2 regions of the Paenibacillus sp. FSL L8-0638 genome follow, and region 1 is predicted to be linked to the other one. Evidence: predicted binding sites of a transcription regulator. Region 1 holds the regulator's gene; the other holds the start of a gene.

Region 1 (12,743 bases):
CCATCCCGAACACGACCGTTAAGCCCTCCAGCGCCGATGGTACTTGGACCGCAGGGTCCTGGGAGAGTAGGACGTCGCCAAGCAAAAGTGAAAAGGATGATAATCTCAATGAGATTATCATCCTTTTTTTATGCATTTTTAGATGGCCACCTGCTTCTAAGGTTGACAGAGAGAATGGGGTTTGCCACACTCTAAGTGTGTAATCTTTTTTATGGATGTCCAAGTATACGAGCGAGGTGATGAAGATATGGAGATCAGACAATTACAGCGTGAGGAATTTGAAGCGGCTATTGAATTATCTCAATATGCTTTTCAGTTTACAATGTCCCTAGAGGATCTGGAAAAGGCCAAGAAGAAATTCAAACCAGAACAAACATGGGGAATATTCGACGGACATGACTTAAATGCTAAACTGACTTTGTTACCGCTACAGGTATACATAAACGGTCAGGTTTTTGATATGGGGGGCATTGCTGGTGTGGCAACATGGCCAGAAAAACGTCGCGGAGGCATGGTATCACGTTTATTGACGCATGCACTTGAAGAGATGAAGTCTGCGGGACAAAGTCTTTCTTTTTTGCATCCATTCTCCTTTGCCTTCTATCGTAAATTTGGATGGGAAACGTATACAGAGTACAAAAAATACGTCATTCCCATTGATAAATTCCCTGCAAAACTTAAAACAGAAGGTACAGTCAAACGCGATATCAAGGATATTTCAGAACTGGACCAAGTGTATCAAGCGTATGCATCTCGTTATAATGGCACGCTGGTACGAGATAAGGAATGGTGGCAAGAGCGGATTTTAAATGAGAACTATCGAACTGCGGTATATTACTCAGAAACAGGCGATCCTCAGGGATATGCACTATACAAGATTGAAGATAAACAGTTGAATTGTGATGAGTTGGTATATGAAAATGAGACCGCTCGTCGGGCTTTATGGACTTATTTTGCAAACCATGACTCAATGATAACCCAAGGTAAATTTATTTACGTTCCAGCAGATGACAATTTGCCATTTTTACTCGATGATCCACGGATTCAACAGGAAACTGTGCCTTATTTTATGGGACGTATTGTGGATGCAGCTGCTTTTGTAGAAAGATACCCTTTTGAACAGCTTGAAGAGGAAACAAGTTTAACCTTAAATCTGACAGATCGGTATGCTCCATGGAATGATGGATTATGGAGATTAACGATTACTACGGAGGGGCAAGGACATCTGGAGAGAGTGGATATAAGCAATTCATCTGAAAACGCCATAGTAGCTGACTTGAAACTTGGGATTCAGTCACTGACGACTCTGATGCTTGGCTATCAGCAGGCTGATGATCTGTATAAGTGGGAGCGGATTGAAGGGAGTAGTGAGTCTGTGTCTGCCCTTAAACGCGTAATACCAGTAAATCAAACGTTTTTATTGGATTTTTTCTGATAAAGGCCTATTTAGATCTTTTAAGCTCATCTTTCAGAGAATATAACTTGTGTGGTTATCATTATTTTCAAAACTCTTTCTGTAATGGGAAGAGTTTTTTTATGGTATTGTATAAAACATAATTAGATTGCGAAAAATGGTATTGACCCCTTGGCAAAAATGGATAATGTGCTATAATGTGAATATAGTCAAAGAAAGTCAAAGTCAATCAAACCTAGTGTGATTCTGTAGAAGTATTATGCTGATGGATTGGCCGTATGAAGTAATTTCGATAGTAAAGAAGCAAACGAGGATTGAAATGATTTGCGTATAGTTAGGAGCTGACTCTTATGAACATAAGAGAAGTGTATGATTAATCGCAAATAAAGGCCACACTAGAGACAAAACGGTACATTTCAATGGATGTAGAACAGGCAATAGCCTAAATACAGCTTAGATTCGTGACTTTACCGTTTGGTTAAGTTCAATATACGGCGGACTCTGTGGAGCGTGAAATGTACTTGAATACTTGCGTTTCCGTTAGTGGAGGATGATGAAATGCGCAATGTTTCCGATATTATTGAACAATATTTGAAGAGTATATTGCTGGAAAGTCCCCAAGGTTTAGTGGAGATTCAGCGTAATGATCTGGCTGACCGCTTTTCCTGCGTGCCGTCGCAAATTAATTATGTAATTAGCACCCGGTTTACGCTGGAAAAAGGCTATGTGGTGGAAAGTAAACGCGGTGGTGGAGGCTACATTCGTATTCAGCGAATTCAGCTACCCGCACAGCATGCCATCCATACACATCTTCATCAGAGCATCGGGGAGGAAATTAGCCAATCAGCAGCAGAAGGACTGATTTATCAGTTAGAGGAAGCCCATTTTTTAAGCAAAAGGGAAGCTAATCTAATGAAGGCTGCTTTATCGAGGGATACATTATTACTGAAGCTTCCCTATCGTGATCAACTGCGAGCAAGATTGCTTAAGGCTATGCTGATCTCATTGCTGGCGACCAAATAGTGTGTGAATAGAGACTAATGTTTGGATGTAGGGTGGGTATTAAATCCTGACATTGAAGGAGGTGCTTTTATGCTGTGCCAAGAATGTAATATGCGGCCGGCAACTTTGCATTTCACCAAAATTGTGAATGGCGAAAAGACAGAGTTTCATATTTGTGAGACGTGTGCGAAGGAAAAAGGGGAGATGATCCCTGGAACACCTAACGGCTTTTCAATTCATAGCTTGCTGTCGGGGATGTTGGATCTTGACTCCAGTACAAAGAGCCAGTCTCCAGGCCACAGTGGTCCGCAGAACCTGCAATGCAAGGATTGTGGCATGACCTATGCACAGTTTAGTAAGCTGGGACGTTTCGGATGCCCGTCGTGCTATCAATATTTTGATAATCGTCTGGACCCTCTGTTCAAGCGTGTGCATGGCAGTACGAATCATGTTGGTAAAGTTCCGGTTCGCACTGGTGGCCGACTGAAGGTTAAACGGCAAATTGACGATTTGAAAAAAGAGATGCAACAGCATATTGTACAGGAAGAGTTTGAATCAGCTGCTGAGCTTAGGGATCAAATCAGAGAGCTTGAAAAAGAAATGACTGAAGAGTAAAGTTTGTGAAGAGTAGGAGGGATGCGTAATGCCCAATATTCGGTTTACGGAGAAGCCGCTAAGTGACTGGATGCGTGGTGATGCTGCGGATTCGGAGATTGTCATTAGCAGCCGGGTAAGAATTGCGCGTAACTTGCAGCATCTGCCTTTTCCCATGCTTGCTACCAATCAGCAGTCGGAAGAAGCACTTCAGCGCTTGACGGATATCCTTCAGTATGATGATTTAGGCGGTTTTGGTACTTTTCATACGTTGAAAATATCCGAGTTGGATGAGATCGACAAGCAGGTGCTGGTTGAGAAGCATTTGATTAGTCCTAATTTGGCGAACGAATCTCGTAACGGTGCTGTCTTAATTAGCGATGATGAATCGGTTAGTGTTATGATAAACGAAGAGGATCATCTGCGTATCCAGTGCTTATATCCGGGATGTCAGGTTAGAGAAGCTTGGGAACGCGCTATGGTTATTGATGATGCATTTGAAGCGCATGTTGATTATGCATTTGATGATCGGAGAGGTTTTCTAACCAGTTGTCCGACGAATGTCGGCACAGGTATGAGAGCTTCGGTGATGATGCATTTGCCCGCATTAGTCATGACTCATCAAATCAATCGTATATTGTCTGCTGTTTCACAGGTAGGTCTTACAGTTCGCGGCATTTACGGTGAAGGCAGCGAAGCGGTCGGAAATTTGTTTCAGGTGTCTAATCAGATTACATTGGGACAAACCGAAGCGGAGATTATTGAGAATCTACATGGCGTGGTGCTACAAATTATTGAGCACGAGCGTTCTGCCAGAGAAAGGCTAATGAATGAATCTATGCTGCGAATTACAGATCGGGTGATGCGTTCATTCGGTATTTTGTCGTATGCAGCAGTATTGGATTCCAAGGAGGCTGCACAGCGGCTGTCTGATGTACGTCTTGGCGTAGATTTGGGGATTTTGGAGCGTCCTTCCACCGCAGCGATGAATGAGCTGAATGTGATGACACAACCCGGGTTCCTGCAAAAAAGCTTTGGGGATAAAATGAATACCGAAGAGCGCGATATGTACCGGGCGAAGCTGATCCGGCAAAAATTAGGCACAACCCTTTAATATATAAAATGATCTGAAATACACACTGTGGAGGTGCAGGATATATGATGTTTGGAAGATTTACGGAACGTGCACAGAAAGTGCTTGCTTTGGCTCAGGAAGAAGCAGTTCGATTGGGACACAACAACATTGGTACAGAGCACATTTTGCTAGGCCTCATTCGTGAAGGTGAAGGAATAGCAGCGAAAGCCTTAATCGGTTTGGGCCTGGGACTGGAAAAAATCCAGGATGAAGTGGAAACGTTGATTGGACGCGGTCAAGAGCAACCGACGAACATTGCCTATACTCCACGTGCCAAAAAAGTCATAGAACTGTCTATGGATGAAGCCCGCAAACTGGGCCATACGTATGTAGGTACAGAGCATATTTTGCTTGGTCTTATTCGTGAAGGCGAAGGCGTAGCAGCACGTGTACTGAATAACCTGGGCATCAGTCTGAACAAAGCACGTCAGCAAGTGCTTCAATTGCTCGGCAGCAGCGAGGCTGTTTCCAGCCATCACGGTGCTCCAGCTAATGTCAGCACGCCAACTCTGGACAGTCTGGCACGCGATCTGACGGCATCTGCGAAGGAAAACAACCTGGACCCTGTTATTGGGCGTAGCAAGGAAATTGAACGCGTAATTCAGGTGCTCAGCCGCCGTACAAAGAACAATCCGGTTCTGATTGGTGAGCCTGGGGTAGGTAAAACGGCGATTGCCGAAGGATTGGCTCAAAAAATCATAGCGAATGAAATTCCCGAAACGTTGCGTGACAAGCGCGTAATGACACTGGATATGGGCTCTGTGGTAGCAGGCACCAAGTATCGTGGCGAATTCGAGGATCGTTTGAAAAAAATTATGGACGAGATTCGTCAAGCGGGAAATATCGTGTTGTTCATTGATGAGCTGCATACGTTGATTGGTGCTGGTGGAGCGGAAGGCGCAATTGATGCGTCCAACATCCTGAAACCTGCTCTGGCACGTGGCGAGCTACAATGCATCGGTGCGACCACCCTGGATGAATACCGCAAATATATTGAGAAAGATGCTGCCTTGGAGCGTCGTTTTCAACCAATTACAGTGGATCAACCTTCTCCAGAAGAGGCGATTCAAATCTTGTATGGTCTGCGTGACCGTTACGAAGCGCATCACCGTGTAAAGATCACAGATGAAGCTATTGAAGCGGCCGTAAAATTGTCAGATCGTTATATCACTGATCGCTTCCTGCCAGATAAGGCTATTGACCTTATTGATGAAGCGGGCTCCAAAGTAAGACTGAATTCTTACACTGTACCGCCAAACCTGAAACAGCTGGAAAACCGTCTGGAAGATATCCGGAAGGAAAAGGATTCAGCGGTACAAAGTCAGGAGTTTGAAAAAGCGGCAGCGTTGCGTGATACAGAGCAAAAAATCCGTGAAGAGCTAGACGTGACGAAAAACCAATGGAAAGAACAACAGGGTCGTACAGATTCTGAAGTTACACCAGAGGATATCGCTCAAGTCGTTGCAATCTGGACAGGTGTTCCAGTCAGCAAGCTGAAAGAGGAAGAAACACACCGCTTGTTGAATATGGAAGAGTTGCTGCATGAGCGGGTAATCGGACAGGACGAAGCAGTTAAGGCAGTAAGCCGGGCGATTCGCCGGGCACGTGCCGGACTGAAAGATCCGAAGCGTCCAATTGGGTCCTTTATTTTCCTCGGTCCAACTGGGGTTGGTAAAACAGAGTTGGCACGCGCCTTGGCTGAATCCATGTTTGGAGATGAAAATGCGGTTATCCGTATTGATATGTCCGAATATATGGAGAAACACTCCACGTCTCGTCTGGTAGGAGCGCCTCCAGGGTACGTTGGATATGAGGAAGGCGGTCAACTGACCGAGAAGGTACGTCGTAAGCCATACTCTGTTGTGTTGCTGGATGAAATTGAAAAGGCACACCCAGAAGTATTCAATATTCTTCTGCAAGTTTTGGAAGATGGTCGTCTAACAGATTCCAAAGGTCGTGTCGTCGATTTCCGTAACACCCTCATCATCCTAACATCTAATGTTGGTGCACAGGCGATTAAACGTAACTCCACGCTTGGTTTTACAGCTGTAGTAGACGCTGGGGCGGATTACGATAATATGAAGGGCAAAGTGATGGATGAATTGAAGAAAAGCTTCCGTCCTGAGTTCTTGAACCGGATTGATGAAATTATCGTTTTCCATTCTCTCGAAGAAAAACATATTGCTGAAATTGTGTCACTCATGTCTGAGGAGCTGCGTAAACGCCTGAATGAGTATGAGGTGGACTTCGAGTTGACAGACAACGCTAAAAAATTCCTTGCGAAGGAAGGCTTTGATCCAGCGTATGGTGCGCGTCCATTGCGTCGTGCAATCCAGAAGCATATTGAAGATCGCCTGTCCGAGGAATTGTTGACTGGCAACATTACTAAAGGTGACTCTCTCTTCATTGATGAGGAGAACGGTGCATTGACTGTAACCAAAAAGGATAATGTATCTGCCAAGTCCTAAAGCGGTTTACTAAATAAATAGTAGAAAAGGGTGTCTCGCAGGCTGGAAAGCTATTGCGAAGGCGCCCTTTTTGTGTATAAAACACGGTGAAAAGGTTGGGTAAATGCTTTGGGAAAGTTTGTGATATTGCTTTACGTCCGCCAAGCTTCAATGGTAAACTTTTATTGTTACAGCTCTTTCTGGGCTGTATGAACATAAATTTGACATCATCGTCGTCAATAAGGAGCCAAGGAACAAAGTATGGCTAAAGTGAAAACTAAGTTTTCCTGTACGGAATGTGGTTATGAATCGCCCAAATGGTACGGAAAATGTCCTGGATGCCAGGCATGGAATTCCATGGTCGAAGAAACGGAAAGCGTTGTAAAAACTCAAGGAATGGGGTCTTCCCTTCTTACTCATAGCACAAAAGACAAGCCACTCCCTATTATAGAGGTGGAGAGTGGCAAAGAAACACGAATTTTGACGGGAATTGGCGAATTGAATCGAGTACTCGGTGGAGGTGTGGTGCCGGGTTCACTCGTTTTGGTGGGCGGTGATCCGGGAATCGGTAAATCTACGCTTATGCTGCAAACATCTAATGAACTGGCTTTAACTGGTTTAAAGGTGCTGTACGTGTCTGGTGAGGAATCTGTCCGTCAAACGAAACTACGTGCAGATCGACTCGGTGCCTTGTCCCCCAGCCTATACGTATTATGTGAGACGAATTTGGAGACGATTGAAGAAGCGGTGGACAGCTTGAAGCCGGAATTTTTGGTCATCGACTCGATACAGACTGTATATTTGCCTGAGGTGACGAGTGCACCAGGTAGTGTGGCTCAGGTGCGGGAATGTACTTCACGCTTTATGCGAATTGCCAAGGGGCTAGGTATTGCTACGGTACTGGTAGGGCATGTGACCAAGGAAGGTGCCATTGCAGGTCCGCGTTTGTTGGAACATATGGTTGATTGTGTGCTTTATTTTGAAGGAGAGCGTCATCATACGTATCGGCTTTTGCGTGCAGTTAAAAATCGTTTTGGTTCTACAAATGAAATTGGCATTTTTGAAATGGCTGAAAGCGGTTTGCGTGAGGTATCCAATCCTTCCGAGTTGTTTCTGTCTGAACGCCCACTAGGGGTGGCGGGTTCTACTGTTGTAGCCAGTATGGAAGGAACCCGGCCTGTATTGGTTGAACTGCAAGCATTGATTGCAGCTACGCATTTTCCATCTCCACGCCGGATGGGCACAGGAGTCGATCATCATCGAATGGGATTAATCATAGCCGTGCTAGAAAAGCGGATGGGCATGTTTTTGCAAAACCAGGACGCTTATCTCAACGTAGCCGGAGGTGTAAAGTTGGATGAACCGGCGGTGGATTTGGCTATAGCTGTGAGTATTGCTTCCAGCTTTAGAGATGCTCCTACCAAGCCGTACGATGTGATTTTTGGCGAGGTGGGACTGACAGGTGAGGTGCGTGCGGTATCCCGAGCAGAACAGCGAGTACGAGAAGCGGAGAAACTAGGTTTCAAACGGGTGATCATGCCAGAGAAAAGCTTGAAGGGCTGGACACATCCGAAAGGGATACAAATTATAGGAGTAGGAACGGTAGCAGATGCACTGGCAGCCGCATTAGATTAGGGGGCATTGAGAATGAAAGAAGCGAGCCAACTGGATAAAATGAACGATTTGCTGCGGCTTGTGGCACCGGGAACTCCCTTTCGCGACGGATTAGAAAACGTTTTGCGTGCCAAAACGGGTGCTCTTCTGGTCGTTGGCTATAGCCCAGAAGTTATGGAAGTCGTGGATGGCGGTTTCTCCATTAATTGTGATTTTTCGCCGAACTATTTGTATGAGTTGGCTAAAATGGACGGCGCAATCATATTAAGCGAGGATTTAAAACGAATTTTATATGCTAATACGCAACTGATTCCTGACTCCTCGATTTCGTCGATTGAAACAGGAATTCGGCACCGGACGGCAGAACGAGTTGCTAAGCAAACTGGTAAACTAGTGGTGTCTATTTCCCAGCGGCGTAATATTATTACCTTGTATCAGGGGACATTACGGTATGCGCTCAAGGAAATCGGGGTTATTTTAACGAAAGCCAATCAGGCTATTCAGACGTTAGAAAAATATAGATCCGTGTTGGGGCAAGCCTCTACGAATTTGACAGCATCTGAATTTGAAGAGCTGGTTACCATGCCGGAGGTCGTTAATGTCATCCAACGGATCGAAATGGTGCTGCGCATCAAAATGGAGATCAAACGATTTATTAACGAGCTCGGAAATGAGGGTCGTCTGATTAGTATGCAGATGGAAGAGCTTGTCAGCAATATTGAGGAAGAAGCATGGTTGTTGTATAAGGATTATGCCAAAGACGATAGCGACGAAAAGATTCGTGAAATTATATTGGGACTCAAACGTTCTACGGACGACGAATTGTTGGATGTGAATCATATTGTACGTTTACTAGGCTACCCTTCTTCAGCTGCGACATCAGAGGAGTATATTGCTGCACGCGGCTATCGGGTACTGAACAAGATACCGCGTTTGCCGAATGTGATTATTCATAATCTGGTAGAGCGGTTTGGACGTTTTCCACATGTCATCACAGCAACGATAGAAGAACTGGATGAAGTGGATGGTATTGGAGAGGTTCGTGCGCGTACGATTAAAGAAGGTCTTAAACGTTTGCAGGAACAAGTTTTCATTGACAGGCAAATGTAAATGTAATACAGTGAAAGGATTATAATGGAACAATTCATACATTGAGGTGAAGAGATGATTACCAAATCAATTCCGAACTTGTGTACCTTAGGTAACTTGTTTCTCGGAATGATCGCCATTTTATTGGCTGTAGACGGAAAATACAGTCTTGCCGCTATTATGGTTATTGTCGCCATGTTGTTGGACGGACTGGATGGAAGAATGGCCCGGGTCCTGAATGCCCAAAGCGAATTCGGTAAAGAACTGGACTCCTTATCAGATATGATATCTTTTGGTGTTGCACCCGCAGTTATTATGTACATGGTTGCTTTTCATGATGCGAATTCGGCTCTCGCTTGGACGGTTACTGCCATTTTCCCGATGTGCGGAGCGTTGCGTTTGGCTCGATTTAACGTACGTCCTGGTGTACCAGGTTATTTTACGGGTCTACCAATTCCGGCAGCAGGTGGCGTATTAGCCACTTTGTCCTTATTCCATAACGATATTTCTTTGTTATACATGTCGATTGCCATGTTGCTGGTCTCTTATTTGATGGTCAGCTCCATGAAATATCCAAATTTTAAAAAGGTTGGCCTCCCGAAAAAAGCAATTTGGGTGGCTCCATGGGTCGTAATTGCAGCGGTGGTGTTGGCTGTTAAATTCCCTGACCAGCTGTCGAAGCTGATTTTTGTGCCACTGGTGCTGTATGCATTGTATGGTATGAAGCTGAACATTCGTAAGCTATCACGCAGACGTGGGCGTGATCGGGATCGTTCCAGTCAGGAAGAACAGGACGATCAATATCGTCATTCACAGCGGTAGTATCAAGCAAGTATAAGCATTTATTTCCTTGAATCATTTCAAGGAGATAAATGCTTTTTTTTATGCATAAAAAGTGAAAACACAGGGTTAGTTATGTGGGAAATGGATCATACTGGTAAGAGAAATGCTATGTATCCAATAAATAGCAGACTAATGAAAAGAAAATAAAGGAGGTATAGAGATTCAATGTGGAGAAAGGCTATTTTAACTTTTACAGGATTGTGCGGAGCATGGTTTGGCTATACGTTATACCAGCGGGTAGGGGGCATTGTATCGTGGATGCCAGAATGGTTGAGTGATGGGTCTTTACCGGGAATGGTTGTTTGGATGATGGCGGGAGCAGTGTTATTTATGGCCGGGTGCTCATTCGCAGGAGCATCCGTGGCGAACCGGTTGCAACAGGGCATTGAAGGCTTGGTACGAATTCCGATGAACGAGATGATGGCAGGTGTGATTGGTTTAGCGGTGGGATTGATACTTTCCTTAGCAGTCTATCCGCTTTTTTCATGGTTGGGGGCCCCGGGTCAACTTATCCAGACGGCTGTTACCGTGATATGTGGATATGTGGGATTGATGGTTGGACTAGAAAAGCGGGACGAGCTGTCATCCTTTTGGAGTTCTGGTTTTTTTGGTCGGGGAACGGGTGCAGATGAACGCAAGCTGGAGGAACATAAAATTTTGGACACCAGCGTCATTATAGATGGGCGTATTGCGGATATCTGCAAGACGGGTTTTATTGAAGGAACGATTGTGATTCCTGAATTTGTGTTAGAGGAGCTTCAGCATATTGCAGATTCATCAGATTTACTTAAGCGTAATCGTGGACGACGGGGCCTGGATATTTTGAATAAAATCCAAAAAGAGCTGGATGTGAATGTGCTCATTTACGAAGGTGATTTTGAGGAAATTTCAGAGGTTGACAGTAAGTTGGTCAAGCTGGCAAAGGTGTTACAGGGTAAAGTTGTAACTAACGATTTTAACCTGAATAAAGTATGCGAACTGCAAGGTGTATCAGTGCTGAATATTAACGATTTGGCGAATGCAGTGAAGCCTGTCGTACTGCCCGGTGAGGAAATTATGGTGCAGATTATTAAAGACGGCAAGGAGCATGGGCAGGGTGTAGCCTATCTGGATGATGGTACGATGATTGTTGTGGAAGGCGGACGTGACTATATTGGCTCTCTTATGGAGGTGCTGGTCACGAGTGTACTTCAGACCTCGGCCGGACGTATGATCTTTGCCAAACCGAAATTATTGGAAAAAGCTCAATAAACGCGGTATGATGAAGTAGATGTGTTATCATACGGATCGTCCAAGTGCGATCAGGGCAGGAGTTATTTGAATGAACAATCGGGTAGGAGTTGTCATTGTGGCAGCAGGGCGCGGCTCCCGTATGGGGACGCAGGAGAGCAAGCAATTTCTGCTTTTGCGGGACAAGCCCATCTTCATACATACACTTGAAATATTCGCAGCTATGCCCGAAGTGGATGAAATGGTGATGGTGACTGGGACAGGGGATGTGGAACGCTGCCGAGATTGGATTCATCAATTCAAAATCGGTAAAAATGTACGGGTGGTGGCTGGTGGCAGTGAACGCCAGCATTCGGTCTATCGCGGTCTGCGCCACTTGCAAGCGGATTGGGTGATGGTGCATGATGGTGTGCGTCCACTCATTCAACCTGAGCTTGTACGTTCATGTCTTGAGGCAGCCCAGCGTACTGGTGCTTCTGTAGCGGCAGTACCTGTAAAGGATACGGTCAAGCAAGTGAACGGGGATGGTATCATTACAGCAACGCCGGATCGCCGAAGTCTGTGGAGTATTCAAACGCCACAGACTTTTCGTCTTTCCGATCTGCTGCGAGCTTATGAGGAAGCGGAGCGGTCGGGATTCTTGGGAACAGATGATTCTATGCTGATAGAGCGGCTAGGCATTCCGGTTACTGTCGTTCAAGGCAGCTACAAGAACATCAAAATTACTACACCGGAGGATTTGGATATGGCGGCGCTATGGGTGAAAACAGAGGGAGAGGATATCAAATGATCAGAGTGGGACAAGGATTTGACGTCCACCAGCTGGTGGAAGGAAGGCCATGCATCATCGGAGGTGTGAATATTCCGTATGAAAAAGGTTTATTGGGCCATTCCGATGCAGACGTACTGCTGCATGCCATTAGCGATGCTATCCTGGGCGCGCTTGGCTTGGGAGATATCGGGAAGCATTTTCCAGATAATGACCCAGAATTTAAGGATGCCGACAGTCTTAAGCTACTGGAGCATGTGTGGGGGCTAGCTAAAGAGCGAGGATATCGCTTGGGGAATATTGATTCTACGATTATCGCACAAAAGCCCAAAATGGCATCGTATATTCCGCAGATGAATGAAGTCATCGCTCGGGCGCTGGAAGCAGAGGAGCTATCCCAGGTGAACGTCAAGGCGACCACGACAGAGCAACTTGGGTTTCCCGGCCGGGGTGAAGGAATCGCGGCTCAATCGGTTGTCTGTCTTATCAAGTAAATGCTATCATCTTGAGTAATTCAATTTGGAGGAGATTATATGAGCACGGAAGTTCGTGTACGTTATGCACCAAGCCCTACAGGGCATCTGCACATTGGAAATGCCAGAACGG
Region 2 (12,743 bases), 910 kb from region 1:
TTGCAAGAGCTGGCGGAGCAGGGTGAGCAGACAATGTACCCGGAAACGGAACATTCTGATCAGTTGGAGGTTGAGAACGATCCTCATACAATTGAAGGCGATGTATCTGCCTCCCCGGTTGATCCACAATGGCAGGCAGTGCTGGATAAGGTACTGACCGTCATGAGCAAGCCATCCGATCCGGTCATGCAGCACGACTTGAGATCGCTGTGGCTGGAGTATTTGGATCGGCTTGCCCCGGAAGTTCCGATGGTTCAGCATACTGAGGGATGGGCAGCGGCGCTGGAATATTTGACTGCCAAAATGCATCATCATTCAGTCACCTATCAGGAAGTAGCCGATCGTTATGGTATTTCCGTATCGACCGTAAGCCGCTATGCACGCCAGATTGACAGCGTGTGTGGTATCAAACAGAAGCTGAAGCAGCCGCTCTCCACGTTTAAAAAGCAGGTCTGAGACCTGCTCCAAACATCACTTAAAGGAGGCAACAAACGTATGTATAAATCCATAATTATTGGTACAGGTCCTGCAGGCTACACAGCGGCTATTTATTTGGCACGTGCTAACATGAATCCGCTGATCATTGAAGGGATGCAGCCCGGTGGGCAGCTTACTACAACGACCGAAATTGAAAATTTTCCGGGTTTTGAGCAAGGTATCCTCGGGCCTGAACTGATGGATAATATGCGCAAGCAGGCTGAACGTTTTGGCGCTGAATTTACTTCCGGTTGGGTAGAGGAAGTGGATTTTAGCAAACGTCCTTTTAAAGTGAAGGTAGAGGGTAAAGGCATCATTGAGGCAGAGTCGGTCATTATTGCTACAGGTGCGTCCGCCAAATATCTCGGCATTCCGGGTGAGCAGGACAATGTAGGTCGCGGAGTCAGCACGTGCGCAACTTGCGATGGCTTCTTTTTCCGCGGGAAAAAGATTGTCGTGGTTGGCGGTGGCGATTCAGCCATGGAGGAAGCGAGCTTCTTGACCCGTTTTGCTTCCAGTGTAACCTTGGTCCATCGTCGCGATGAGTTGCGGGCATCCAAAATTATGCAAGATCGCGCTCGTGAGAATGAAAAAGTACATTGGGCATTAAACCGGACTCCTCTGGAAGTTGTGACGGGAGAATCTGGTTTAAAGGGTTTAAAGGTACACAATAATGAGACCAATCAGGATGAGCTGATTGAAGTTGATGGCGTGTTTGTAGCCATCGGGCATACACCGAACACAGGTTTCCTGAACGGACAAATCCATACCGATGAACACGGCTATATTGTAGTGAAGCCAGGCACAACGGAAACGAACATCCCCGGAGTTTTTGCCTGTGGGGACGTACAGGATAACCGTTACCGTCAAGCGATTACGGCTGCGGGAACGGGCTGTATGGCGGCTATGGACTGCGAGAAATATCTCGAAGGCAGTGCTGTTCACGACTGGAGCGAAACACTGGATCAATAAAAGCGTGTCTATAGTACACAAAAAGGCTAACGGGAGAGCGAAGGAACCTCTGTTATGCCGCATCTTTTGTTCAGGAAGAGAAAGCCTGCTGCGTTTGCACAGGCTTTCTCCTTTTTATGGGTGCATAAGGTTAAAAGTTCCTCTAATCGTACACTTTTCAACAAGGAAGTGTCCTTGACCGTAACGAGGGCTTCAATTATAGTTGGAACGTAGGATTACTATTATGAAGTAGGAATTATAAGCATATATTTCATACCAGGTTTTTAAGTAAACATAAAGGTGGCTTGGAACATGTCTGAAAGTATCTATGTGGGTGTCGATTTGGGCGGTACAGCGATTAAAGTAGGCATTTGTAATGAGAACGGACAGCTTTTGCACACATACGAGGGACCAACCGAAACCGATAAAGGTGTAGATGTTGTCATTGGTAATATCGAAAAATATGTGCGGCACATTGTTGAGGAATCTCCTTATGAGTGGGATCAACTCAAGGGTGTCGGTGCAGGCGTTGCAGGTTTTACGAATGTTCGTGATGGTATTATTGTCCTCGCTCCTAATATTGGCTTTCGTGACGTACCGATCCGTGCGCTCCTAGAGAACCGGATTGGCAAGCCTGTGAAAATAGACAATGATGCGAATGTTGCTGCGCTAGGTGAGGCTTGGGCTGGTGCAGGCAAAGGCATCGAAAACTGCGTATGCTATACCCTGGGAACAGGAGTAGGTGGCGGTATTATTATAAACGGTAGAATATACCAAGGTTCTTCAGGCATGGCCGGGGAAATTGGTCATATCAGCGTCGTACCTGATCTGGAGGCAATTCAGTGTGGATGCGGCAAAATGGGTTGCTTGGAAACTGTATCTTCTGCAACAGGCATCATTCGTATGGCCAAGGATGCTGTGGAACGTGGCGACCGGACCTCTCTGGCGCTGGAGGATCACATTGCCGCCAAGGAAGTATTTGATGCTGCTAAAGCCGGGGATGAAGTCGCACTGCGTATCGTGAACCGGGCTGCCTTTTATTTGGGGAAATCCATGGCAGCGGTTGCCGCTGTGCTTAATCCAGAGTTGTTTATTATAGGCGGCGGTGTTTCTAAAGCAGGCGACTTTTTGTTTGAAGAGATGCGTCGCGTATACGCCAAGCTGGCACCTGAACCGCTTCAAAAAGGTGTATATATCGTACCAGCGGTGTTAGGCAATGACGCGGGTGTCGTAGGGGCTGCAGGGTTGCTGCTACGCTCCTGACCACAGGTTACTGATAATACGGGTACTGGCATAGAGCGAAGAAGCAAAAGGAGAGGGAAGTCCATATGACAGATAACCTAAAAAATGCTGCGCCGTGGGCAACGCTCATTATTATTACGGGGATGTCAGGCGCAGGGAAGACCATTGCGGTTCAGAGCCTGGAAGACTTGGGCTTCTTCTGTGTTGATAATTTGCCCCCTGTACTGATCCCCAAATTTGCAGAGTTGATTGAGCAGTCTAATGGTAAAATAGGCAAGGTTGCACTCGTCATTGATTTACGCGGACGAGAATTTTTCACTGCCTTGTCGGAATCGTTGAATTATATTAAAGATCATTTTACGATTCATTGTGAAATTTTATTCTTAAATGCGAATGATGGCGTTCTCGTACAGCGGTATAAGGAAAGTCGTAGACGTCATCCACTGGCTCCAGACGGCATGCCTTTGGATGGGATTCGGTTGGAGCGCAAGATGTTGGAAGAACTAAAAAGCTCGGCTACACAGGTTATTGACACAAGTGTGATGAAGCCTGCAACTTTAAAGGCAAGGATTATTTCACGATTTTCTCATCTGGAGAGCAGTATGCTTTCCGTGAACATTACTTCTTTTGGCTTCAAGTATGGTATTCCCATTGATGCCGATCTTATATTCGATGTGCGCTTCCTGCCTAATCCCCACTATGTGGACCAACTACGTCCCCACACTGGACAGGATAGCGATGTATATGATTATGTCATGAAATGGCCCGAGACTCAGGCATTCTTGACCAAGTTGCTGGATATGTTACACTTTTTGATTCCGCAATATCGCAAAGAAGGCAAAAGCCAGGTCATTATCGGCATTGGCTGTACTGGCGGTAAACATCGTTCTGTTGCAATATCGGAGTATTTAGGAAAAATGCTGGGTGCCAGCGAGACAGAATCTGTTTCTGTTTCGCATCGGGATGCTGATCGGGACCGGCATTAATGAGGTGAAATCATGAAAGAGACCGGATCACAACGGGAGCGCCCACGTATAGTTGTTATGGGCGGCGGAACCGGCTTGTCCGTCATGCTGCGGGGCTTAAAGCAAAAGCCGCTAGATATTACGGCTATTGTTACAGTCGCTGACGATGGCGGAAGTTCCGGGATTTTGCGTAGTGAGCTGCAGATGCCCCCTCCAGGGGATATTCGCAATGTGCTGACTGCCTTGGCTGACGTGGAACCAGTGATGTCAGATATGCTGAAATACCGTTTCGGTGCGGGATCAGGATTGTCAGGCCATAGTCTGGGCAATCTGATTTTAGCAGCGATGACCGATATATCGGGGGATTTTGTAACGGCGGTGCGTGAGCTTAGCCGTGTATTTGCTGTCCGGGGACGTGTGCTGCCAGCAGCCGAGGAAGGCGTTGTGCTAAGCGCCGAAATGGAGGATGGCACGGTGATTACCGGAGAGTCCAAGATCCCAGAAGCGGGCGGACGAATAAAACGCGTCTTTCTTGAACCGACTCACGTGGAGCCGTTGCCTGAGGCTGTAGAGGCCATTAATGAAGCTGATGCGATTTTGATTGGCCCCGGCAGTCTATATACCAGCATATTACCGAATTTGCTTGTACCTAAACTCGCTGAAGCTGTAGTGAAATCAGACGCTATCAAAATATTTGTCTGTAACGTTATGACCCAGCCTGGTGAAACCGATGGCTATACAGTAGGAGACCATCTGCAAGCTATTTTTGAGCATGTAGGGCATCATCTCTTCGACTATGTCATTGTAAATAACGGAGAAATTCCACCCCAAGTACAGGAAATGTATGCCGAGCAGGGAGCCAAGCCAGTTCAAGTAGACATGGGCGAGCTGACCGACCGGGGATATAAAGTGGTGGCAGATACATTAGTTCTGTTCCGCACGTATTTACGGCATGATGCAGACAAATTGAGCCAGCATATTTACCAATTGGTACAAAACTGGATATTAAGAAGGAGGTGAGTCCCTTGTCCTTTGCGGCACAAACGAAAAAAGAGCTTACGATGATTGAAAGCCAGTCCTGCTGTGAGAAAGCGGAACTATCTGCGCTCATACGTATGCTCGGATCCGTACAACTGTCGAATAAAAGGGTGATATTGGACGTGTCCACAGAAAATGCCGCGATTGCAAGGCGGATTTACTCCTTGATCAAGAAGCATTTTCAACTTCATATCGAACTGCTTGTACGGAAAAAAATGCGCTTGAAAAAAAATAATGTGTACATTGTCCGTATTCCTAATGATGTGCAACAACTGCTAAAGGATCTTTATATCGTCTCAGAAGGTTTCTTGTTCACTGACGGGATTAATCGGGATATTGTTCGGAAAAACTGTTGTAAGAGAGCTTATTTACGGGGCGCCTTTATGGCAGGTGGCTCTGTCAACAATCCTGAAGGATCATCTTACCACCTTGAGATTTCTTCGATGTATGAGGAGCATTGTCAGGCACTCGTTGATCTTGCGAATGAGTTTCATCTAAATGCTCGCTGTATTGAGCGAAAAAAGGGTTTTATTCTCTACATCAAGGAAGGCGAGAAGATCATTGAGCTGCTTAGCATCATTGGGGCGCATCAAGCCTTGTTCAAATTTGAAGATGTACGCATTATGCGCGATATGCGCAATTCCGTGAATCGTATTGTCAATTGTGAAACGGCTAATTTGAACAAGACAATCGGAGCTGCTGTCCGGCAAATTGAGAATATTAAGTTGCTGGAGAGAGAAGTTGGCTTGGAGACCTTGCCGGATAAACTGCGTGAAGTGGCAGAAGTTCGGCTCGCTCATCCCGATTTGAATTTGAAAGAAGTCGGGGAAATGCTCAAAGGGGTTGTGAGTAAATCGGGTGTAAATCATCGGCTTCGCAAAATTGATGAGATGGCTGACAAAATCAGGGGCGAAAATGGCCTGATTCCGTAAAAAGAATGTCGGTGGGGCTTTTAGCCCCGGTTTTTTTAGTTTTTTTTCTAGTGTCTGTCCCGGGTTAATGTTATAATGTGATAAATAAAATGGAGTAAGTAGTGTCCAGATTTATTTGATGAGGGGGTAAGCTGACATGTCAAAACATCCGGTAGTCGTACGTTTGAAAACAGGACTGCACGCCAGACCTGCTGCGTTGTTCGTACAGGAAGCGAATAAATATTCATCTGAGATTTTTGTGGAAAAAGATGACAAAAAGGTTAATGCCAAGAGCATCATGGGTATTATGAGTCTTGCCATCAGCACAGGTACTGAAATCAATATTAGTGCTGAAGGTGCGGATGCCGAACAGGCTGTAAACGCTTTAGTAAGTCTGGTTAGTAAGGTAGAGCTGGAAAATCAATAAACAAAGAATTGCTTGTAATATAGTGTATGATCTTAGTGAAAAGCCCCTTTGGGGCTTTTTTTTATATCCAGAAAAAAATCCTTCGAACACTCCTCAGCTAACTGTTTATGTGTGGATTTATTGGATATAGAGGCCGTATTAAGTTCAAACTATAAATAATGAAAATCCTCGTGGTCATGCTCTGTTTCGGAAATTTGTACGCTTGGCTGCAACCTTTTTCCGTCTTTTCCGTCTGGAAGGTACAAACATTTACTAGAAAGAGGTTGAATTCAATGAGACTTTGGACAAAAACAGTAGCCACGGCAGTTCTCACAGGAGCATTAATGGCAGGGGGAGTAGCAGGAGGATTATGGACAGGGGCAGATCGTGCTTATGCTGCGTCAACAGCTTCGACGGTAAACGGTGTAATTAATGTGACTGGAAGCGGGGAAGTATTGGCAAAGCCCAATATTGCTTATCTCTCTATCGGTGTACAATCGGAAGGGAATACGGCAGCCGCTGCTCAAAAAGCCAATGCTACAAAATTGAACAAGGTTACACAACTGCTGAAAGAAAAGTGGAGCATCAGCGGAGATGACATTCAGACCAGCCAGTTTTATGTACAGCCTAACTACACCTATAACGAAAAAGAAGGGCAGAAGCTCAAAGGCTACACTGCCAACCATACACTTTCCGTTAAATACCGCGATTTGGATAAAATAGGTCAGTTGTTGGATGAGGCGACCAAGTCCGGAGCCAATAACGTAGATAATGTTCTTTTTTCCGTGGAAGATCCTTCGACTTATGAGGAAGAAGCCATTACTAAAGCATTGGGAAGCGCACAATCTAAAGCCAGTGCTGTAGCTAAAGCGGCCAAACGCGGATTAGGTGCTCTTGTGAATGTGACGGTAGATGGCGGAGAAGCACAAGTCTTTACACAACGTGAAAATGCCATGTCAAAATCGCTCATGGATTTAGCAGGTAGCGGGACAGACATACAATCGGGGCAAGTAACAGTGAAAGTTCAGGTGTCGGCTCAATACGAAATGAACTAATATAGATCATCAAACGAAGCCACAAGCGGCCTGCATCATGCGCAGGCTGGCTTGCTGGCTTTTTTTGTATACCGAAACCTTTTTGTAATGAGTCTGTCATAGCTAAGGGTTATTAGGTGTACAGATTGAAATCGGGGAGTGTACAGATTGTAAACTACATACAATGGGGTATAGATATAATAAGTAAAGTGATTATTTACACATAGACAATACAGAAATAATAACAGGAGGAATACTTAATATGAATAAGCATACGAAAAAATGGGGTTCAGCACTGCTGGCAGCAGGGATTTTAGCAGGAGTCGCAGCTGTTCCCGTTTCCTATATCCAGGCAGCATCGATTAAACAGCAGCAAGCGGCAACACAGCAACCAGGAATCACTATCCAATGGAATGGTAAAGCGTTGCCCGCTAAAGGTGTTCAAGTGAACGGGAGTACAATGATTCCGGTGGCCGCACTGCGAGACAGCTTGGGGATTCCAGTAAGCTATGATGCGAAAGCAACGACCTATACCGTAGGTAGCGGGTACAATAAACTTTACATTATGGCTTCTTCCTCGGATGCCTACGTCAACGTCAATGGAATCAATACACGTAGTATGGATGCCAAACAGATCGCTGGGAAGCTATACATTCCTATGAGTCTGTTGAAAGACTATCTAGGCATAGATGCTCAATGGAACGCAGCTCAGAAGACAGTAACGCTAAGTAAAAGTCAGCTAAACCCGATCACAATTGCGTCTCAAACACTTCCAGCTTCGAGTAATGCGAAGGTATCTTACAAAGTTAAGTATCCGCAAATCAGCGGCAGCCAGCTGAATCCTGAGGCTCAAAAGGCCATTAACCATGTGCTTAAAAAGCATGCAGAGGGTATAATGGCAGCAGGCAAAAAGATGGTGGCAGAGGGAGAGGTTACAGCAGAAAGACCGTATGATTTCGAAAATGATTTTGCAATTGCCTATAACAAGGACGGTATTCTAAGTGTGATTATGCAGGACTACTCGTATACAGGTGGCGCACACGGTATGACGGCGCGTAAAGGATATACGTTCTCGCTCGCTGATGGTAAACTACTGCAGTTGTCTGACGTATTGAAGGCAAATCCGAACTACAAAAAGTTCCTCAATGCTGATTTGAAGAAAAAAATCGATGCGCTTCAGGCTGGTGAAGGATTCGGTAAATTTAAAGAGCTGGCGGCAGATCAGAATTTTTATGTGACGAACAGTGGAGTAACAATCGTGTTTGATTTGTATGATTATGCGCCATACGCGTATGGAATTCCAGAGTTTACTTACTCGTTCGGTCAACTGCTGCCTCAAGGCGGAAAGCCTTTTGCGGGACAGATTTAATAGTAGAAATGAGTAAGTTGGACTGTCTATACTCTAAAAAACAATAAAGCAAAAAAGCTGCCTACCGGATAATAACTTCCGGTAGGCAGCTTTTTCATTTACCAGCTATCGAGAGGCAAATTTCTTCTCTTATACACCTTCTGGAGAGGAGCTAGTTAGCACTTTATCAATAATACCGTATTCTTTGGCATCATCAGCAGACATGAAGTAGTCACGGTCTGTATCTTTTTCAATACGTTCCAGTGGTTGGCCTGTGCGATCTGCGAGAATGCGGTTCAGTTTATCACGCATTTTCAGAATGCGGCGTGCGCGGATTTCGATATCCGTTGCCTGGCCTTGTGCACCACCCAGAGGTTGGTGAATCATAATTTCACTGTTTGGCAAAGCGAAACGTTTACCTTTGGCGCCTGCATTCAGCAAGAACGCGCCCATGGAAGCCGCCATACCTACACAAATCGTAGATACATCAGGTTTAATGTATTGCATCGTATCGAAAATGGCCATACCAGCTGTAATGGAACCGCCAGGACTGTTAATATACAAGTGAATATCTTTTTCAGGATCTTCGGCAGCCAAAAACAGCATTTGCGCAATTATAGAGTTGGCTACAACGTCATTGACGTCCGAGCCTAACAAAATAATGCGATCCTTTAACAGTCTGGAATAAATGTCATAGGCGCGTTCGCCGCGGTTACTTTGTTCTACTACCATAGGAACATAGCTCACGTCAAAAAACCTCCCTTAAATATCGTTAGTGGATTTGGTGGACATGCCGATTACACGTCCCTTATTTATAAACTGTTACCGTATTAACCACATGATAAACAATTTCAAACAAAAAGTCAAAGAAAGTCAAACTAATGATTTAAAAAAAGAGCCCTCAGCGCTCTTATTGGTTAAAACATTATATAGAAGCATTTAAGCGTTCATTAAAATGGCGCGCCCGCGAGGAATCGAACCTCGATCTCAGGCTCCGGAGGCCTACGTCATATCCGTTGGACCACGGGCGCATAGTTGATTCAATGCAAACAACTAACTAATTAAACAGCTAATTGGAAACAAAGATGATTATATGATATACAGCAGTGAATTGCAAGCTTTTATTAAATGCGCATATTCAGACAAATGGTTGAGAAATATAGGTTCAGATAGACTTGCATATGGAGCAAATATTGGTTAAGATATACGTGGGACTTAAAAAGTTATCCCGGGACGTTTTAAGACCAGTTAGAGATAGAGCATTAGAGACAGAACTTAGAAGTGTGCGGGAGTGGAAAGCATGCGAAAGATATTAGAAATACAGAAGCAGCTTCTGCCCGACCTCATGGATGTTTTGAAAAAAAGGTACACGATCCTGCATCAGATTATGCTGTCCGATGTTGTTGGACGCAGAACACTGGCAGCTTCACTGAACATGACCGAGCGCGTGTTACGCGCCGAAACCGATCTTCTTAAAGCTCAGGGGCTAATTGAGATTGAGAGTGTAGGCATGAAGGTGAGCAAAGCAGGACTGGATCTGCTGGAACAGCTGGAGCCGATTGCGAACAACTTGTTCGGCCTGTCCCAATTGGAGGACCAGATTCGTCAAGCCTATGGTTTGAGGAAGGTGGTTGTCGTTCCAGGGGATTCGGATGTTTCTCCGTTAACAAAGCAGGAGCTGGGGCGCGCTGGAGCAAAAGCGTTGCTAAGTGTTATGGACGACGAGGATGTGGTCGCTGTAACAGGTGGCACGACGATTGCAGACGTGGCGGAACAACTGGCATTGCCTTCTAATGGCCCCCTTAAGGGTGGGTGGTTTGTACCGGCACGCGGGGGTTTGGGAGAAAGCATGGAAATGCAGGCCAACACAATTGCTTCCACAATGGCTCGCAAGGTCGGCGCTCAATACCGTCTGCTCCATGTACCGGATTTGCTCAGCAATCATGCTTACAACTCCTTGCTTGAAGATACGAACATTCAGGATATATTGAGCCTGATTCGCGAGAGTCGTATCATCATTCACGGGATAGGCAACGCCATAGCGATGGCACATAGACGTAAACTTGATCCCGAAACCTTTGCCCAGATCAGCAGTGAAGGGGCGGTAGCCGAATCGTTTGGTTATTATTTTAACGAAGATGGCGTCGTTGTTCACAGAATGCTGACGCTTGGACTCCGATTGGAGGACATTAGGCGTACCGATACGGTTCTAGGTGTAGCTGGAGGCAAGAACAAGGCGGCCGCTATTCATGCGGTACTGCGTTTCGGGCAAGAAGACATTCTAGTCACCGACGAAGGCGCTGCTGTTGAGATTGTAAGTCGTTATTTAAATGATTAATATAGGATTTATGAATCGTGTTGTCTTGACAGGCTTTCGGGTCTGTCTTGAATATATAAAACTAAACTAAACGAACTTTGGGAGGAACTCACTCATGACAGTTAAAGTTGGTATTAATGGTTTCGGACGTATTGGACGCCTTGCTTTCCGTCGGATTCAAAACGTGGAAGGTATTGAAGTAGTAGCAATCAATGACTTGACAGATTCCAAAATGTTGGCACATTTGTTGAAATATGATACAACACAAGGTAATTTCCAAGGACAAGTAGAAGTACATGATGGCTTCTTCAAAGTAAACGGTAAAGAAGTTAAAGTTTTGGCTAACCGCAACCCTGAAGAACTGCCTTGGGGAGACCTGGGTGTAGACATCGTTCTGGAATGCACAGGTTTCTTCACAACTAAAGAAGCTGCTGAGAAACATTTGAAAGGCGGCGCTAAAAAAGTTGTTATCTCCGCTCCAGCTACTGGCGACATGAAAACTGTCGTTTACAACGTAAACCATGAAATTCTGGATGGAACTGAAACTGTAATCTCTGGTGCTTCTTGCACAACGAACTGCCTGGCTCCTATGGCTAAAACACTGCAAGATAAATTTGGTATCGTTGAAGGTTTGATGACTACAATTCATGCTTACACTGGCGACCAAAACACTTTGGATGCTCCACATGCTAAAGGTGACTTCCGTCGTGCTCGTGCAGCAGCTGAAAACATCATTCCTAACACAACTGGTGCTGCTAAAGCAATCGGTTTGGTTATCCCTGAGTTGAAAGGTAAATTGGATGGCGCGGCTCAACGTGTTCCAGTACCTACAGGTTCCCTGACTGAGTTGGTAACAGTTCTGGAGAAAAACGTAACTGCTGAAGAAATCAACGCAGCGATGAAAGAAGCTTCCGATCCTGAAACTTATGGATACACTGAAGATCAAATCGTTTCTTCCGACATTAAAGGCCTCACTTTCGGTTCTTTGTTTGATGCAACTCAAACTAAAGTTCTGACTGTCGGCGACAAACAACTGGTGAAAACTGTAGCTTGGTATGACAACGAAATGTCCTACACTGCACAATTGATCCGCACGTTGGAATACTTCGCTAAACTGGCTAAATAATAAGAACTTTCTTATTAGCAACATCATAGAGCGGAAACAGGTTATTGTTTCCGCTCTTTATATATCAAAATGTGCCTTAAATTCCTGTTTCGTAAAATTATAAGGGTGCGGAGGAATATGGAGATGAACAAAAAGAGCGTACGTGATATAGAACTGAATGGAAAACGGGTGTTTGTTCGTGTAGATTTTAACGTTCCGGTTGAAGACGGTAAAATTACAGATGACAAGCGTATTCGTGAAACCTTGCCAACCATTAACTACCTGATTGAAAAAGGTGCAAAAGTTATTTTGGCGAGTCACTTTGGACGTCCAAAAGGTCAGGTTGTTGAATCCATGCGTCTGACTCCTGTTGGCGTACGTTTGTCTGAACTGCTGAAAAAGCCAGTAGTTAAAGTGGACGAAGCGGTAGGCGAAGCTGTTAAAGCGAAAGTGGCTGAACTGCAAAACGGCGACGTGCTGTTGCTTGAAAATGTACGTTTCTATGCAGGAGAAGAAAAGAATGATCCTGAGTTGGCGAAGCAATTTGCTGAATTGGCTGACGTTTTCGTGAATGACGCATTCGGCGCAGCACACCGTGCTCATGCTTCCACTGAAGGTATCGCTCATATTCTTCCGGCTGTTTCCGGCCTGCTGATGGAAAAAGAATTGTCTGTTATTGGTAAAGCTCTGTCGAATCCAGATCGTCCTTTTACAGCCATTATCGGCGGTTCCAAAGTAAAAGACAAAATCGACGTGATCGACAACCTGCTGAACATTGCAGATAACGTAATCATTGGTGGCGGTTTGACTTATACATTCTTCAAAGCTCAAGGTTATGAAGTGGGTCAATCTTTGCTGGATGAATCCAAACTGGACGTAGCTCTTGGATTTATCGAAAAAGCGAAGAAACTCGGCAAAAACTTCTATCTTCCGGTGGATATTGTTGTGT

The links. The regulator CtsR, encoded in region 1, represses protease genes until heat stress. The targets are predictions, from matches to a motif close to ATGGTCAATAAAGGTCAAACA.
Region 2: the regulator CtsR is predicted to act here: its motif matches at 9,232-9,252, upstream of clpP (ATP-dependent Clp endopeptidase proteolytic subunit ClpP).

The regions. Positions count from the first base shown of each region.
Region 1 is NZ_CP151960.1:5,187,212-5,199,954, reverse strand. It holds rRNA gene rrf (5S ribosomal RNA) at 1-83, shown strand, start outside; gene MKY35_RS23220 (GNAT family N-acetyltransferase) at 248-1,435, shown strand; gene MKY35_RS23215 (CtsR family transcriptional regulator) at 1,973-2,437, shown strand; gene MKY35_RS23210 (UvrB/UvrC motif-containing protein) at 2,507-3,031, shown strand; gene MKY35_RS23205 (protein arginine kinase) at 3,060-4,124, shown strand; gene clpC (ATP-dependent protease ATP-binding subunit ClpC) at 4,169-6,613, shown strand; gene radA (DNA repair protein RadA) at 6,854-8,227, shown strand; gene disA (DNA integrity scanning diadenylate cyclase DisA) at 8,240-9,316, shown strand; gene pssA (CDP-diacylglycerol--serine O-phosphatidyltransferase) at 9,371-10,117, shown strand; gene MKY35_RS23180 (PIN/TRAM domain-containing protein) at 10,304-11,389, shown strand; gene ispD (2-C-methyl-D-erythritol 4-phosphate cytidylyltransferase) at 11,460-12,158, shown strand; gene ispF (2-C-methyl-D-erythritol 2,4-cyclodiphosphate synthase) at 12,155-12,631, shown strand; gene gltX (glutamate--tRNA ligase) at 12,671-12,743, shown strand, end outside.
Region 2 is NZ_CP151960.1:204,742-217,484, forward strand. It holds gene MKY35_RS00895 (tetratricopeptide repeat protein) at 1-456, shown strand, start outside; gene trxB (thioredoxin-disulfide reductase) at 496-1,449, shown strand; gene MKY35_RS00905 (ROK family glucokinase) at 1,741-2,691, shown strand; gene rapZ (RNase adapter RapZ) at 2,757-3,656, shown strand; gene MKY35_RS00915 (YvcK family protein) at 3,669-4,655, shown strand; gene whiA (DNA-binding protein WhiA) at 4,661-5,605, shown strand; gene MKY35_RS00925 (HPr family phosphocarrier protein) at 5,742-6,011, shown strand; gene MKY35_RS00930 (SIMPL domain-containing protein) at 6,284-7,045, shown strand; gene MKY35_RS00935 (DUF4163 domain-containing protein) at 7,287-8,393, shown strand; gene clpP (ATP-dependent Clp endopeptidase proteolytic subunit ClpP) at 8,523-9,119, opposite strand; tRNA gene MKY35_RS00945 (tRNA-Arg) at 9,329-9,403, opposite strand; gene MKY35_RS00950 (sugar-binding domain-containing protein) at 9,673-10,710, shown strand; gene gap (type I glyceraldehyde-3-phosphate dehydrogenase) at 10,805-11,815, shown strand; gene MKY35_RS00960 (phosphoglycerate kinase) at 11,939-12,743, shown strand, end outside.